DNA from 2 places in the Arthrobacter sp. 2MCAF15 genome. Region 1 is predicted to be linked to the other one. Evidence: riboswitches for the same ligand, from Rfam matches in the RefSeq annotation. Region 1 holds a riboswitch; the other holds the start of a gene.

Region 1 (9,775 bases):
CGCACCGAAGCCATGACCGTGGTGGACGTCAACACCGGCAAGTTCACCGGCTCCGGCGGCAACCTCGAGGAAACCGTCACCAAGAACAACCTGGAAGCGGCCGAGGAAGTCGTCCGGCAGCTGCGCCTGCGCGACATCGGCGGCATCATCGTGATCGACTTCATCGACATGGTGCTCGAATCCAACCGCGACCTCGTGCTGCGCCGCATGGTGGAGTGCCTGGGCCGGGACCGGACCAAGCACCAGGTGGCTGAGGTGACCTCGCTGGGCCTCGTGCAGATGACCCGCAAGCGGATGGGCACCGGCCTGCTGGAAGTCTTCGGTGAGCAGTGCGAAGCGTGCGCGGGCCGCGGCATCGTCACCCATGACGAGCCCGTGGAACACCGCCGCGCCAACACGGTCGCCGCGGAGCACTATGTGCCGCGCACCGAGGCGGCCCAGCCGGCTGCCCGCACCGAGCGCAAGAGCCGCCGCCGCGGCAGGGGAGGCCAGGGCCCGGAGTCCGCGCCGTCCACGCCCGCGGCCGTCCACGCCGAGCCCACCGAGGCTGAACGCCACGCCAAGGCTGAAGCCACCCGGGCCGCGCTGGCGAACATTGCCGCCGCCGCGCACGCCGCGCACCTGCACGACGGGGAGGCAGCCGCGGCCAGCGACGCCGGGGCCCGGCAGGCCGCCGTCGACGCCGTGACGCATCTCGCCGCCGCGGACGAGGCAGCCGGACGTCCCGCGACCGTCCTGACGTTTGGCGGCGAGCAGGTTGCCCTGCCCTTCGTCGAGCACGCCGAGGACACCCAGGCACCGGCCTTGACCCTGGACCTGCTGACCGAGGCCTTCGCCAACCTGGGCGAGGCCGACGCCGGCAAGCAGGCCGACAGGCAGGATGCAGCCCAGGCACCGGCGGCCCCCGAGGCGCCGTCAGCCTTGCCCGCCGCGGAAGCCCCGGCTTCACCGGCAGCGGACACGACGACTCGTGGCCGCCGCGGACGCCGCAACCGCAGCGCCAGCCGCGCCCAGGGCGCAGCCAACGAGACCTCCGTGGAACACCGCGAGGCCACACGTCCGGCCGCGGCAGGGTCGGTTCACGAGGCCAAGGCGCCCGCCGCGGCCCAGCGGGCGTCCATCCCTGCCGGCAACGAGCCGATCATCCTCGGCGTCGGGGTACCGGCCTCGGAGCTGTAGCCATCCGCGGCTGATCACGTCCCCGGCCGGTCACTTCGACTGGTTGGGTTGCGGGTCCGGGCCGAGCGGGCGTAACAATACGTCCGCTCGGCCCGGGCCCGCACGTGCGTTAACGGGGCAGCCCGGTGGCAACGGCTAGGCTGGAACACTGACACGGGGTGCCGCGCATCGGGCCGGCTGAGATCCAGACCCGTTGAACCTGTCCGGTTAGCACCGGCGAAGGGATGTCTGACTTGTCCGCGAAATCCAATCCGTCCAAATTGCCGCCCAGTGATCTTCAGCCGGGCAGTTTTCTGCCCGGCGGTTTCTTGCCCTCTGGGGTCCGCCCGTCCGCGCCGCCGCGCATTCCCCGCGTGCTGGCGATTGCGGGCTCCGATCCGTCCGGCGGGGCCGGGATCCAGGCCGACCTAAAAAGCATCGCGGCGAATGGCGGTTACGGCATGGCCGCCATCACGGCCCTGACCGCCCAAAACACCCAGGGCGTGCGCGCCGTCCACGTACCCCCGGCGGCGTTCCTCACGGCCCAGCTGGACGCCATCAGCGAGGACATCGACATTGACGCCGTCAAGATCGGCATGCTCGGCGACGCCGGTGTGATCGACGCCGTCCGCACCTGGCTGGAGAAGGTGCGCCCCGCCGTCGTCGTCCTGGACCCAGTGATGGTCGCCACGAGCGGTGACCGGCTCCTGCAGGAATCGGCCGAGGCCGCCCTGCAGGCCCTCCTGCCGCTGGCGGACCTCATCACCCCGAACCTCGCCGAACTCGGCATCCTGCTCAAGGAACCCGTCGCGGCCGACTGGGCCGAGGCCCTGGCGCAGGGCAAACGGCTGGCCGCACTGACCGGCGCCACCGTCCTGGTCAAGGGCGGACACCTCCAGGGCGGGCTCGCGCACGACGACGCCGGCTGCCCGGATGCGCTGGTCAACACCGGGGGCCTGCTCGGCACCGAAACGGTGGTGGTGCCGGGGGCGCGGATCGCCACGCGCAACAGCCACGGCACAGGCTGCTCCCTGTCCTCGGCCATGGCCACCGTGCAGGCCCGGGTGGGGGACTGGGAAGCGGCGCTGCGGGAGGTCAAGCCGTGGCTGCTGGGCGCACTCCGCGAAGCCTCGGTCCTGGACGTCGGCACCGGCAACGGCCCGGTCCATCACTTCCACCACGTCGGCCACGCTCATGTGGGCGACGCTGACGCGGGCCACGCTCCGGGGGAGGGCGAGTTCGCCGCGGCCCTGCACGCGGGGGCCACCGCCGATCTTGACGCCATCTACGCCCTGGACTTCATCCGCGGCCTGGCCGACGGGACCTTGCCCGAGCACGAGTTCGCCTACTACCTCGCCCAGGACGCCATCTACCTCAACGGCTACTCCCGGGTCCTGGCCCGCGCCGCCGCGATCGCCCCCACCGAGGCCGAGCAGCTGTTCTGGGCGAGGTCCGCGCAGACCTGCCTGGAAGTCGAGTCCGAGCTGCACCGTACCTGGCTCAGCACCCGCCCCACGGCGGCCACCCTGGGCCCGGTAACGAAGTCCTACGTCGATCACCTGTTGGCCGCCTCGGTGTCCGGCAGCTACGGGGTCCTCGTGGCAGCGGCCCTCCCATGCTTCTGGCTCTACGCCGAGGTCGGCTCCACGCTGCACCGGGAGTTCCTTGCCGGCGGCGCACCCGCCGGGCATCCCTACGCCGACTGGCTGCGGACCTACGCCGATGAGGACTTCGCCGCGGCCACCCGGCAGGCCATCGCGTACACGGACACGGCGGCCCGGCAGGCATCCGGGGGCGAGCGGGAAGCCATGGCCCTGGCCTTCCGGCAGTCCTCACGCTACGAAGTGGACTTCTTCGACGCGCCGCGGCTGCACGCCTGACGCGAGCTGGCCTGTGCAGCCGCTAGGATGGTGGGGCACGGTTCCGGAAGTCGTTGCGGCAACACAACATCAAGAACGCAGAGTCTAGGCGTTGTGGCGCCTGTCACGGACTGCCCCCGGAACCAGCCTCATTTGCGGCCGAAGGCAAAATTAGCGTATTCTAGATCTTCGGTGCTTACGCCAACACTTGGGTTATGACCCTGAGAACTGTCCGTTTGGAATTTCAACTGGATTTGTTCCGGGGATAGCTCATGGGTTCCCCCGGGGAATCCACCGGCGTTGAGGCACAGCGTGAGCCGGTCCAAACAATTTGGCCCCAGGTTCCGCACGCAAATCTAGTAATAAACGTCGAGAGAAGTGAGTTCCCCAGTGGTGTACGCGATTGTCCGCGCAGGCGGCCGCCAAGAGAAGGTTTCCGTTGGAGACTTCGTTACCCTGAACCGCGTCCCCGGTGGAGCCGGCAGCACCTTTGAGTTGCCCGCACTGCTCCTGGTGGACGGTGACAAAGTCACGTCTGCTGCTGCGGACCTGGCCAAGGTAACGGTTACGGCTGAGATCCTCGAAGACCTCCGTGGTCCGAAGATCGTCATCCAGAAGTTCAAGAACAAGACCGGTTACAAGAAGCGCCAGGGTCACCGTCAGGAATTGACCAAGGTCAAGATCACCGGTATCAAGTAACCCTTCGTTACTGTTCAGGTTCCAGCAGATTTCCCAGAATTTTTGAAGGCAGGCATTTCAAATGGCACATAAAAAAGGCGCGAGTTCCACTCGCAACGGTCGTGACTCCAACGCCCAGTACCTCGGCGTCAAGCGCTTCGGTGGCCAGGTAGTTTCCGCAGGCGAGATCATCGTCCGCCAGCGCGGCACCCACTTCCACCCGGGCGCCGGCGTCGGCCGCGGCGGGGACGACACCCTGTTCGCCCTGACCCCCGGTGCTGTCGAGTTCGGCACCCGCCGTGGTCGTCGCGTTGTGAACATCGTGGCTGCTGCAGCTGCAGAGTAGCAATAAGTTCTAAATCGGTGGAGCGGGCCATTAGGTCCGCTCCACCGGTGTTTTAACCGCATTACAATCATCTTGGGCCTCTTGGGGGTCCGGGGAACAGCACTGAGGAGATTTACGTGGCGAGCTTTGTAGACCGGGTAGTACTGCACGTATCCGGCGGTACCGGCGGCCACGGCTGTGTCTCCGTTCACCGGGAGAAGTTCAAGCCCCTCGGCGGTCCCGACGGCGGCAACGGCGGCAACGGCGGCGACGTCATCCTGCGCGTCGACTCGCAGACCACCACCCTGCTCGACTACCACCACGCCCCCCACCGGCACGCCACCAACGGCGGCCCCGGCATGGGTGACTGGCGCGGCGGCAAGAACGGCGAAACCCTGATCCTTCCGGTGCCTGTGGGCACCGTGGTGAAGTCCAAGTCCGGCGAAGTCCTCGCCGACCTCGTGGGCGAAGGCGACGAATACATCGCCGCGGCCGGCGGCATCGGTGGCCTCGGCAACGCGGCACTGTCCTCCCAGAAGCGCCGCGCCCCCGGCTTCGCGCTGCTCGGCATCGAGGGCGAATCCAGCGACGTCGTCCTGGAACTGAAGTCCATCGCTGACATCGCGCTCGTCGGCTTCCCCTCCGCCGGCAAGTCGAGCCTGATCGCCGCGATGTCGGCCGCCCGGCCCAAGATCGCCGACTACCCCTTCACCACCCTGATCCCGAACCTGGGCGTCGTCCAGGCCGGCGAGATCCGCTTCACCATTGCCGACGTCCCGGGCCTGATCGAGGGCGCCAGCGAGGGCAAGGGCCTGGGCCACCACTTCCTGCGCCACGTAGAGCGCTGCGCCGCACTCGTGCACGTGCTGGACTGCGGCACGCTCGAATCGGACCGCGATCCCCTCTCCGACCTCTCCATCATCGAGGCCGAGCTGGAGAAGTACGCCGTGGACATGAGCTACAGCGGCGCCGACGGCGAAGTCGTTCCGCTGAACCACCGCCCCCGGCTGGTCGCCCTGAACAAGGTGGACCTGCCCGACGGCAAGGACATGGCCGAGTTCGTCCGTCCGGAACTGGAATCCCGCGGCTACAAGGTCTTCGAAATCTCCGCGACGAGCCACGAGGGCCTCCGCCAGCTCGGCTTCGCCATGGCCGAAATCGTCCAGGCCGCCCGCGACGTCGTCGCCGCGACCCCGCCGAAGGTGGCGGCCCCCGTACTGCGCCCCCGCGCCGTCAACGAGACCGGCTTCAGCATCCGCCGCGAGGAAAAGGGCCTCGAGCCGCTCTTCCGCGTCCAGGGCGAGAAGCCCGTGCGCTGGGTCAAGCAGACCGACTTCACCAACGAGGAAGCGATCGGCTACCTCGCCGACCGACTGGCCAAGCTGGGCGTCGAGAATGAGCTGTTCAAACAGGGCGCCAAGCCCGGCGACATGGTGGTCATCGGCGATGACGACGGCGTCGTCTTCGACTGGGAGCCGACCATGATGGCCGGCGCCGAACTGCTCGCCTCGCCGCGCGGCACCGACGTGCGCTTCGCCGACATCGGCGACCGCCCGACGCGTGGCCAGAAGCGCGACGAACAGCAGGAGCGCCGCGACGCCAAGGCAGCCGCCCGCGCCGAGCTCGAAGCCGAACGCAAAGCCGGCATCTGGACCGAATCCGTCAGCGGCCGCCGGGCGCGGCAGCCGCTCAAGGAGAGTGGACTGGGCGCAGAAGATGACGAGTAAGACCGTCGTCGAGCACCGGTTACAGCCGCTCAAGGCCCAAAGCATCAGCGCCCACACCCGCAGCGCCCCCGACCGCACCGCGCTGTCCGGGGCCCGCCGGATCGTCGTCAAAGTCGGCTCGTCCTCGCTGACCTCCATCAAAGGCGGAATCTCCGACGAGGCCCTGACCGGCCTCGCGGACGCGCTGGCGCACAAACGCAACGCCGGCACGGAAATCATCCTGGTGTCCTCCGGCGCGATCGCCGCCGGCCTGGCCCCGCTGGGGCTGGAGAAGCGCCCCCGCGACCTCGCCACCCAGCAGGCCGCGGCGAGCGTCGGCCAGGGCCTGCTGATGGCCCGCTACACCCACGCCTTCGGGGCGCACGGGGTCACCGTCAGCCAGGTGCTCCTGACCGCGGATGACTTCATGCGCCGCAGCCAGCACACCAACGCGTTCCGCGCCCTGGACCGCCTGCTTAACCTCGGCGTCGTCCCGGTGGTCAACGAAAACGACACCGTGGCCACCCACGAGATCCGCTTTGGCGACAACGACCGCCTCGCGGCCCTTGTGGCCCACCTGGTCCGCGCCGACGCGCTCGTGCTGCTCTCCGACGTCGACTCCCTGTACGACGGTCCGCCGTCGCACGGGGCCAAACGGATCCCGCACGTCTCGGGCCCCCACGACCTCGACGGCGTCTCGATCGGCAGCACCGGAAAAGCCGGTGTGGGCACCGGCGGCATGGTCACCAAGGTCGAAGCCGCCACCATCGCCGCGGGTTCGGGCATCCACGCCCTGGTCACGTCCACGGCCAACGCGGCTGCCGCGCTGGCGGGCGAGGACGTGGGCACGTGGTTCTCCGTGAACGGCGCCCGCAAGCCGATCCGGCTCCTGTGGCTGGCCCACCTGGCGTCCGTCCGGGGCACGCTGGTGCTCGACGACGGCGCGGTCCAGGCCGTCCGTGACCGCCACACCTCGCTGCTGCCGGCCGGGATTGCCGAGGTGAAGGGCGACTTCGAGGCCGGCGACGCCGTGGAGATGGTCTCGCTGGACAACACCGTGATTGCGCGCGGGCTGGTCAACTATTCCGCCGCCGAGCTGCCCCAAATGCTGGGCCGCTCCACACGGGAGCTGGGCAAAGCACTGGGCCGCGGATATGACCGCGAAGTTGTTCATGTTGACGATCTGGTGCTGGTCTAGGTCCACTGGACGCCTAAACTGGAAGCATGACTGAGGCCCTGACTTCCGCTGCCGTGCCCGCTGACGCTATCCCCGCTGGCAATCCTGTGCCCGCCGAGGGTTTCGCGGCGCCGGATCCGGCGGAAACGCCGGCCACGGCCACGGACATCGAAGCTGCCGTCCATGCGATCGCTGACCGCTCGCGCCACGCAGCCCGAAAGATGGCGCACGCGAACCGGGCCTGGAAGGACCGTGGCCTGCGCGCCATCGGCAAGGCGCTCGTGGAGCACAAACACCAGATCCTGGCCGCCAACGCCAAGGACGTCGAAGCCGGCCGGGCCGCCGGAACCAGCCCCGCCCTCCTGGACCGCCTGACGCTGACCGATCCGCGCATCACGGCCCTCGCCGCGGCCCTGGAAAACCTTGCCACCCTGCCGGACCCCGTCGGGAACGTCGTGCGGGGCCAGACCCTGCCCAACGGGCTGCGCCTCCGCCAGATCAACGTGCCCATGGGCGTGGTGGCCGCGATCTACGAGGCACGCCCGAATGTCACGGTCGATATCGCCGGCCTGGCCCTCAAGAGCGGCAACGCCGTCATCCTGCGCGGCGGATCCGCCGCCGCAGCCACCAACGCCGCCCTCATCACCATCCTCCGGGACGCCCTGGAATCGGTGGGCCTGCCCGCCGACGCCGTCCAGACCGTCGACCAGTACGGCCGCGAGGGCGCCAACGCCCTGATGCGGGCGCGTGGCCGGGTGGACGTGCTCATTCCCCGCGGCGGGCGCGACCTGATCCAGACCGTGGTGACGAACTCCTCCGTACCGGTCATCGAAACCGGCGAGGGCAATGTCCACATCTTCGTGGACGCGTCCGCCAGCGAGGACATGGCCGTCGAGATCCTCCTCAACGCCAAGACCCAGCGGCCCAGCGTCTGCAACACGGTCGAAACGCTGCTGGTGCACTCCAAGTCCACCGTCCTGCCCGCCATCGCCGCCGCGCTGCGGGCCGCCGGGGTCACCCTGCACGTGGACCAGCGCGTCCGCGCCGCGCTGCCGGCCTCGATCCCCTCGGTGCCGGCCACCGACGAGGACTGGGCCACCGAATACATGAACCTGGACCTGGCGGTGGCCATGGTGGACAGCCTGGACGAGGCCGTCAGGCACATCCGCAAGTGGTCCACGGGCCACACCGAGGCGATCCTGACCAACGACCTCGCCAACGCGGAGCGCTTCATCGCCGAGATCGATTCGGCCGCCGTGATCGTGAACGCCTCCACCCGCTTCACCGACGGCGGCGAGCTCGGACTCGGCGCCGAGGTGGGGATTTCCACCCAAAAACTTCACGCCCGCGGCCCCATGGGACTAACGGAACTGACCACGACCAAGTGGATCGTGCAGGGCGAGGGCCAGATCCGGGGCTAGCAACGCTGTAACATGGAACGGAAGACCGGAACGGCGGACACCTCCGCCGTCGTCAAATTTTGAACTCATTAGGGGAGAACATGCTGTCGCAGCAGATCGCCACTTTCGTCGCCGCCGCCGGCGAATCGGGCCACGAGGAACTCGCGCCGCTCATTGCACCGCCGTTTGTCATTGGCGGAACCATGTTCGCGATCCTGGTGGTCCTGTTGTTGATCACGCTGTCTTACTCCAACCTGGGCAGGCGCCACGTGGCCGTCGAGGAACACTCGGATCCGCACCGCCAGCACCCGAACAAGCACGATCACAGCCAAGGTCACTAATATTTCCGCCACCATGAGGCAGCGCGGCGCCCAGCGCCGCCTGCGTCTGGGTGTGATGGGCGGCACGTTCGATCCCATCCACCACGGACACCTTGTCGCGGCCAGTGAGGTCGCGGCCAAGTTCGACCTCGACGAAGTCGTGTTTGTGCCCACCGGACAGCCCTGGCAGAAGTCGGCCAAGAAAGTCAGCGAAGCCGAGCACCGGTATCTCATGACCGTCATTGCCACGGCTTCGAACCCCCGCTTCACTGTCAGCAGGGTGGACGTGGACCGGCCGGGACCAACCTACACGATCGACACGTTGCGCGACCTCCGCACGCTGCGCCCGGACGCGGACCTCTTCTTCATCACCGGCGCGGACGCCCTGGCACAGATTTTGTCCTGGAAAGACATCGACGAACTGTGGTCGCTCGCCCACTTTGTGGGCGTCACCCGGCCGGGCCACGTCCTGGACGGTATGGGCCGCAAGGATGTCAGCCTCCTGGAGGTCCCGGCCATGGCCATTTCCTCCACGGACTGCCGCACCAGGGTGGCCGAAGGCAATCCTGTCTGGTACCTCGTTCCGGACGGGGTGGTCCAGTACATCGCAAAGTACGGCCTGTACCACACGAGCCCCGACGCGGTCCGCCTCGATGCCGGACACACTGAGGCCAACAGCGCCCGCGGCGCGGCAGGATTTGACCCGGCACAGCACGATCCAGCCTTCGAGATTACCCAACCAGCCAGCACTGAATGAGTTTGCCATGAGTCAGGAACAGCCTCCCATCCGCAGCCGCCGCGAATTGCGACAGGCCAGAGATGAACGCTTGGATACTGCGGGACCGGGCGAGCCGACCGAGGCCGAAATCACCGGCCGGAGCCGTCGTGTTGCCGACGCTCCGGTGGATTCTGTGCCTGGCGGTGCCGAGCGGTCCTCCCAGGTCCGGGCACGGGACCGGGCCACGCTGCGCACCATCAAGGAGCTCGCTGAGAAGGAAGGCCAACTGGCGCAGGGAGGGCCACCCACCCGTCGCCAGCTGCGGCTTCTGGAGCTGGCGACCGAAACCGCCCCCGCCACCCAGGCCAACACCATTGTCCCGGTGTCCCCGCGGACCAGGGCCAACCCCGTGGTTTCCCCAGCCCAAAATAACC
Region 2 (6,945 bases), on a different contig from region 1:
TCGTGGAGCTGTGGCTGCCCGTCTTTGGCGACATCAAGTTCGTCACCTCCACCATCTTCGACATCGGCGTCTACATCGTGGTGGTGGGTCTTGCCCTGGACGTGCTGCGCAGCCTGGGCGCCGAGATCGATGAACACTTCGAGGAACAGCCCGAACCGTCCGAAGACCGGGAGGCCGCCGGCGGCCTCGCGGATGCGGCACCCGAAGCGGAAAATGCCGAAGCGGAAGATGCTGTCGCGGAAAATACCGACACCGAAACTGCTGCCAAGGGGAGATCATGAGCGTCAATCTGACCTTGCTGACGGTCATGGGGGCGCTCTACGCCTGCGGCATCTACCTGATCCTTGAACGCAGCCTCACAAGGGTGCTGCTGGGCCTGATGCTGCTGGCCAACGCCACCAACCTGCTGATCCTCGCCACCGGCGGCTACTCCGGGCTGGCGCCGATGTTCGAGAAGGGCATCCCGGCCGGGGATTACAACGATCCCCTGCCGCAGGCCCTGATCCTTACCTCGATCGTCATTTCCTTCGCCGTTACCTCGTTCATGCTGGGCATCATCTACCGGACCTGGGTCCTGGCCCGCCAGGACGAAATCCAGGACGACGCCGAGGACCGCCGCGTCGCGGAAACGCCGAGCTTCGATGCCGAGGACGACTCCGTGATCCCGGTCGAGACCTCGGAGTTCCCGCTGGCCATGGTCGGCTCCGACGGCACAGGCACAGGCGCAGGCACGGGCACGGGCCCCGCGGCCACGGCCGCCGGTACACCTGCCGGTGCCGGGGCAGGGAGCAGCGCCGCGGTCATGTCCGGCGACCGCCCCGTGCGGGCCGACAAGGCCGCCTCCGAAGAACAGCCCGGCTCCCTCAACGTTGACCCCAGACCGGGCCACAGACCGGACCCCAGACAGGAAGGAGGCGGAGAGTGAACATCGCCAGCTTTGCCCCGCTCGCCGTCGTACTCCCCATCCTGGGCGCCGCCCTGACGTTCCTGCTGATCCGCTACCCCCGTGCCCAGCGTGCGGTCAGCATCGCCCTCCTGTCGCTGACCCTGCTGCTGGAATGCTGGCTGCTGGCCTCCGTCTGGGACGGCGGGACAACCGCCGTGAACATCGGCGGATGGCTGCCGCCCTGGGGCATCGTGCTCGTGGTGGACCAGTTCTCCTCGCTCATGCTTGTGGTGTCCTCGGCCGTGAGCCTTGCGGTGCTGATCTACGCCACGGGACAGGGCATGGCCGACGGCGACCGTGACGCGCCCGTCTCGATCTTCCACCCGACGTACCTGATCCTGGTGGCCGGGGTGTCCAACGCCTTCCTCTCCGGGGACCTCTTCAACCTCTACGTCGGCTTTGAGATCCTGCTGACGGCCAGCTACGTGCTCATCACCCTCGGCGGAACGGGCCCGCGCATCCGGGCCGGCGTGACCTACGTGGTGGTCTCGGTCGTGTCCTCGGTCCTGTTCCTGATCGCGATCGCCATGGTCTACGGCGCCACCGGAACCATCAACATGGCGGACCTCGCCATCAAGCTCGGGGACCTGGACCAGGGCACCCGGACGCTGCTGCACGTCATGCTGCTGGTGGCCTTCGGCATCAAGGCCGCCGTGTTCCCGCTGTCCTTCTGGCTCCCTGACTCCTACCCCACGGCCCCGGCCCCGGTCACCGCCGTGTTTGCCGGGCTGCTGACCAAGGTGGGCGTCTATGCGATGGTCCGCACGGAGACGCTGCTCTTCCCGGGCGACGCGCTCAACGCCCCGCTCATGGTCGCTGCGCTGCTGACGATGGTGGTGGGCATCCTTGGCGCCCTGGCCCAAAGTGACATCAAGAGGCTCCTGTCCTTCACCCTGGTCAGCCACATTGGCTACATGGTCTTTGGCCTGGCCATGTCCACGGTGGCCGGCCTGGGCGCCGCGGTCTTCTACGTGGCCCACCACATCACCATCCAGACCAGCCTGTTCCTGGTGACCGGCCTGATTGAACGCCGCGGCGGCAGCTCGTCCATGGACCGCGTGGCCGGACTGGCCAAACTCTCCCCGGTTTTGGGAGTCCTGTTCTTCATCCCCGCCATGAACCTGGCCGGCATCCCGCCGTTCTCGGGCTTCCTGGGCAAGCTGGGGCTCCTTCAGGCGGGCGTCGAGCTGGGCACTCCGCTGGCCTACGCCCTGGTGATCGGCGGCGTGCTGACCAGCCTGCTGACCCTGCTGGCGATCGCGAGGGTCTGGAACCGGGCGTTCTGGCGCAAGCCCGAGGACGCCGAACACCCCGATCCGGTGCTCCTGGCGGCCCCGGCGGACTCCGCCACCGGGGACCGGGCCGGCCGGGCGAATGTGACCCTGCTGCCGCGCACCATGGTGGGCTCCACCCTGGGCCTGGTGGTCTTTGGCGTGGCCCTGACGGTCTTTGCCGGACCGCTGTTCAGGGTGGCAGACCAGTCCGCCGCGGAGATGCTGGACAGGTCCCCCTACATCCATGCCGTGCTGGGCCAGGACGCACCGGTGCCGCCGGTGCCGGGCCCGGTCCAGCCGGGGCAGGCCCAGCCCGGCCAGGTCCAGGAGCAGGGCGGCGGGAAATGAGCCGGAAAAGGATCTCGCTGCGCCAGGAACTGCCGCTGCTGGTGTGGCTGGTTTTCGTCTGGGGCGCACTATGGCAGAACTTCAGCCCCGGCAATCTCCTCTTCGGGGCCCTCATCGCCGTGCTCGTGGCACGCATCTTCTACCTGCCCCCGGTGGAGCTCGGCGGCCGCTTCAACGTGCTCCGCGCCGTCCCCTTCGTCCTCATCTTCCTGGCAAAAGTCGTCGCGGCCAGTTTCCAGGTCCTGTACCTCGCCGTGGTCCGTGGCCCCAAAGTCGTCAGCGCAATCGTCGCCGTGCCGCTGCGGAGCCATTCCGACCTCCTGGTCACGGCCACCGGGCACGTGATCTCCCTGATTCCGGGATCCCTTGTGGTGGAGGTGGACAGGTCCACGTCCACGCTCTACATCCACGGCATCAACGTCCGCAACGCCCAGGACGCGGCCAAGCTGCGCAAGGAGGTCCGGGACACCGAGGCCGGGCTGATCAGGATCATGGGCTCCAAAGACGAACTCTCCGCCCTTACCCAGGAGGTCACCGCATGATGCAGATCGTCCTGACGGTGACCGCCGTCGTACTTTCCCTCGCCGCACTGGGGGCGATCATCCGGATCGCGCGGGGCCCCTCACTGCTGGACCGTGTCCTCGCCGCCGACGTGCTGCTGGCCATCTTCGGCGCGGCCCTGTGCATCGACATGGCCGCCAACCGGCACCTGAACAACCTGATGCTGCTCGTGGCGATCTCCCTGATCGGCTTCGTCGGCTCGGTCACCTTCGCCCGGTTCGTGGCCGACCGGAGGGAGAGCGTCCGTGAATCCTGACACAGTGATCGACTCCGTCTCGGCCGTGTTCATGGTGACCGGCGCCCTCATGTCCCTCGGCGCCGCAGTCGGGCTGTTGCGCTTCCCGGACCTCATGAGCAGGATGCATGCCGCCACCAAACCGCAGGTCCTGGGACTGTTCCTGCTGCTGGCGGCCCTTGGCCTGCAGATGCGCACCTGGTGGGTGTGGCCCGTGCTGGTGGTGGCGTGGCTCTTCCAGCTGCTGACCGTCCCCGTATCGGCCCACATGGTGGGCCGGGCCGGTTACCGGACCAAGCACCTGCACCCGGAGCTGCTGACCTCCGACGAGCTCGAGGCAGTGGTTCAGCAGGCGGCCGCCAAGCACGGAGCGGACGACGTCGACGCCGGCTAACCGAAACGGCTAACCGAAGCGCCTAATCCGTAGCGTCCAATCCGGAGGCGGGCCAGCCAGGTCCGTCGCGACGATGTCCGCCCAGCCAGGTCCGTCCAGCCAGGGCCGGCTAGACGATGTCCTGGGTTTTGGAGAAGCGGGTGATCGCCCGCTGCGTGCCGCGGTTGGCGAGCACCTGGATGATGGCGCTGACCGATGCGGAGATCAGGGCGAACGTCAATGCCGTGCGCAGCGTGGTGGGGACGTCGTCGTCGTGGCCCTTGGGCGGCTTGTTGCCCGTGGACTTTTCCCAGATGGTGTCCACCAGCTTGGTGCCGGCAAAGCCGGCCGCGAGGCTGACGCCGGTGCCGAGCAGCTTGATGAGGATGGTCATTCTTCGGTCTCCTTGGGGCGGGAACAGGGGCTACCCCCAGCCTAGCGTTCCGGTGTGAGGACGTTCCGCAGGGCCTCGACAACAAGATCGTGGTCCGCCTTCTGGGGCAGGCCGGAGACGGTGACGACCGCGACGGCGCCCGTGCCGCGGACGTAAATGGGAAACGCTCCGCCGTGCGCGGCGAACTCCATCTGGTCGAACCAGGCGTTGTCCTCGATCCTGCCGCCGGCAGCGCGGGCGCGGAGGCCCACCAGCAGGGACGGGACCTCGTACCGCATGGCCGTGCGCTTCTTGGCGTTGATCCAGCGTTCGTTATCCGGCGTGGCGCCGTCCAGCGCGGCGTGGAAGAGCACCTGCTCGCCTTTGGTGATGTCGACGGCGATGGGCAGCGAGCGTTGCCTGCCCAGCTCGACGAGGAGGAGTCCTAGGTCCAGGGCATCGTCCTTGCTGAACGAGGCGAACTGGAGGGCCTCCATCTCGGCCAGCACGCGGCCGATGAGCGCCGCGAGGGATCCCTGCGGCTGCGGCTCGCTCGAATCGGGGTCGTATTCCCCGGAGGGATCTGGTGTGAGCGTCAAAATAGTCCAGCTTTCCGGTGCGTGACTAGGCCGCCCGCAGGCGGGTCCGGGTGTCCGACACGTCGACTCTACCAAGCGGCAATTCCCGGCCGCGGTGACCGGCTTTGCCCGGCCCCGGATTGTGACGGCACGCCACTGAAAACCCGGCCGTCCGGGTGTAAACTGAGCCAGCCCACAAGGGCAGAATAATTTACGACAGGGGAGCGCCGCCGTCGGGCATCGCCGGAAAAATCCGGGGAAAACCGCTGGTGGGCGCTGAGAGTGCGGACAGCCGCAGACCCTCGAACCTGATCCGGTTAGTACCGGCGCAAGGGAGTCGAGATCTCAGGATGCGCGGAGGGCGGCGGAAGCCGAACCCGGCCGGAGCATCCTCCCCTCCTGTTCCTCAGGAGGACGACATGACAGATATTTCAGCACAGCATGGTTCCACCAGCCGCCCAGCCGCCCGCCGCAACTACACCTGGCGTGTGGTGGACATTGTGGTGGCCGCCTTGATCGCCGTTGCCGGCGGCGTCATCTTCTGGGCCTGGTCCCAGGGTGCGAACCTGATTTCAACCCCGGTCAACGCCATCTACCCGCCGCTCAGCGGACTCTACGCCGGCGGCTGGATGATTCCGGCCGTATTGGGCATGCTCATCATCCGCAAGCCGGGTGCGGCGCTCTTCTGCGAGAGCGTGGCGGCCACGGGCGAGCTCATCATGGGTTCCCAGTACGGCACCACGGTGCTGATCTCCGGTGTGCTGCAGGGCCTTGGCGCGGAGCTGGTCTTCGCGGCCTTCCTCTACACGAAGTTCAACCTGCCTGTATCGCTGCTGGCCGGGGCGGGTGCGGGCCTCTTCTGCGGCCTGAACGATTCCTTCCTGCCGTGGGGCTGGAACATCGCCTACGAAGCCGGCGACAAGCTCGCCTACATCGTCTTCACCACCATCTCCGGTGCTGTGATTGCCGGCGGACTGTCCTGGCTCGCCACCCGAGGCCTGGCCAAGACAGGCGTGCTGGGCTCCTTTGCCTCCCGCAAGGCCGCCACGGAGCCCGTTTTCTCCTGAGCCGACTGCTGAACCTACATCTGAAACCTGCAGACGACTCATGAGACCTTCACCGGAAGTCAGGCCGGCCGCCGTCACGGCCCGCGGCTGGGGCTGGCGGCACGCCGGAAGGCCCCGGCCCGCGGTCAGCGGCCTTGACCTGGACATCCGGCCGGGGGAGCGCGTGCTCCTGCTGGGCCCCTCCGGCGCCGGCAAATCGACGCTGCTCCACGCCCTGGCCGGCGTGCTGGGGGACGGCGCAGCCGGGCCTTCCGGCGACTCCGGCGACGCCGAAGATTCCGACGAGACGGGAAGCCTGCTGATCGACGGGGCCCCGCCGCGGGCGCAGCGCGGCCGCGCCGGGCTGGTGCAGCAGGACCCGGAAACGCAGGTGGTGCTGTCCCGCCTCGGCGACGACGTCGCCTTCGGGGCTGAGAACCTCGCCGTCCCGGCGGAGGAGATCTGGCCGCGGGTGGGCGAGGCGCTCGAGGACGTCGGCCTGGGCAGGCTGCCGCTGGACCATCCCACGTCGGCGCTCTCCGGCGGACAAAAGCAGRGGTTGGCGCTAGCCGGGATCCTCGCGATGCGGCCAGGGCTGCTGCTGCTTGACGAGCCGACGGCCAACCTGGACCCCGCGGGCGTCCTGGAGGTCCGCGACGCCGTGGGCCGCTGCCTGGACAAGACCGGCGCCACCCTGGTGGTCGTGGAGCACCGGGTGGCAGTCTGGAAGGACCTGGTTGACCGGATCGTGGTGCTCCAGCCCGGCTCCGCCACGGACTCCGCGGTCCTGATCGACGGGCCGCCGGACCGGGTCCTGGCCCAGGCGCGGGACATGCTCATCGGTGCCGGCGTGTGGGTCCCGGGCCACGTGCCGGCAACGCGGGCGCGACGGCAGGCGCCCGGCACAGGTCAGCTCCTGCTGGAGGCGGAAGGCCTCGCGGTGTCCCGCGAGCGGCCGCGGCGGGCCGGGCTGCGCGAGCGCTTCCGCACGATTGCGCCGCGTCCGGTCCAGTCCGGGGTATGTGCCCAGGTCCGTGCCGGGGAGGCCCTGACCATCACGGGGCCGAACGGCTCGGGGAAGTCCACCCTGGCGCTGACGCTCGCCGGTCTCCTGCGGCCCGTTGCGGGGACGGTCTCGGCCGCGCCTGCGCTCAGCGGCGGTCTCAGCGCGGGCCCCAGCGGCGGCGCCGGCGCGGGTGCCGCGGGCGGCG

The links. Region 1 has a riboswitch for thiamine pyrophosphate ahead of AB4089_RS07985 (bifunctional hydroxymethylpyrimidine kinase/phosphomethylpyrimidine kinase). Riboswitches for the same ligand answer to the same signal wherever they lie in the genome.
Region 2: it holds a riboswitch for thiamine pyrophosphate, as region 1 does, so the genes downstream of both, AB4089_RS12065 (ECF transporter S component) here and AB4089_RS07985 (bifunctional hydroxymethylpyrimidine kinase/phosphomethylpyrimidine kinase) in region 1, are expected to answer to the same signal.

What each region holds. Positions count from the first base shown of each region.
Region 1 covers NZ_JBFRGZ010000005.1:73,996-83,770, forward strand. The annotation lists gene AB4089_RS07980 (Rne/Rng family ribonuclease) at 1-1,179, shown strand, start outside; TPP riboswitch at 1,324-1,421, shown strand; gene AB4089_RS07985 (bifunctional hydroxymethylpyrimidine kinase/phosphomethylpyrimidine kinase) at 1,404-3,038, shown strand; gene rplU (50S ribosomal protein L21) at 3,408-3,716, shown strand; gene rpmA (50S ribosomal protein L27) at 3,778-4,041, shown strand; gene obgE (GTPase ObgE) at 4,158-5,747, shown strand; gene proB (glutamate 5-kinase) at 5,737-6,924, shown strand; gene AB4089_RS08010 (glutamate-5-semialdehyde dehydrogenase) at 6,951-8,324, shown strand; gene AB4089_RS08015 (hypothetical protein) at 8,405-8,644, shown strand; gene nadD (nicotinate-nucleotide adenylyltransferase) at 8,700-9,380, shown strand; gene AB4089_RS08025 (hypothetical protein) at 9,388-9,775, shown strand, end outside.
Region 2 covers NZ_JBFRGZ010000009.1:14,121-21,065, forward strand. The annotation lists gene AB4089_RS12025 (Na+/H+ antiporter subunit A) at 1-281, shown strand, start outside; gene AB4089_RS12030 (Na(+)/H(+) antiporter subunit C) at 278-925, shown strand; gene AB4089_RS12035 (Na+/H+ antiporter subunit D) at 922-2,568, shown strand; gene AB4089_RS12040 (Na+/H+ antiporter subunit E) at 2,565-3,110, shown strand; gene AB4089_RS12045 (monovalent cation/H+ antiporter complex subunit F) at 3,107-3,385, shown strand; gene mnhG (monovalent cation/H(+) antiporter subunit G) at 3,375-3,758, shown strand; gene AB4089_RS12055 (DUF4235 domain-containing protein) at 3,868-4,131, opposite strand; gene AB4089_RS12060 (heme-degrading domain-containing protein) at 4,173-4,709, opposite strand; TPP riboswitch at 4,897-5,041, shown strand; gene AB4089_RS12065 (ECF transporter S component) at 5,108-5,755, shown strand; gene AB4089_RS12070 (ABC transporter ATP-binding protein) at 5,796-6,945, shown strand, end outside.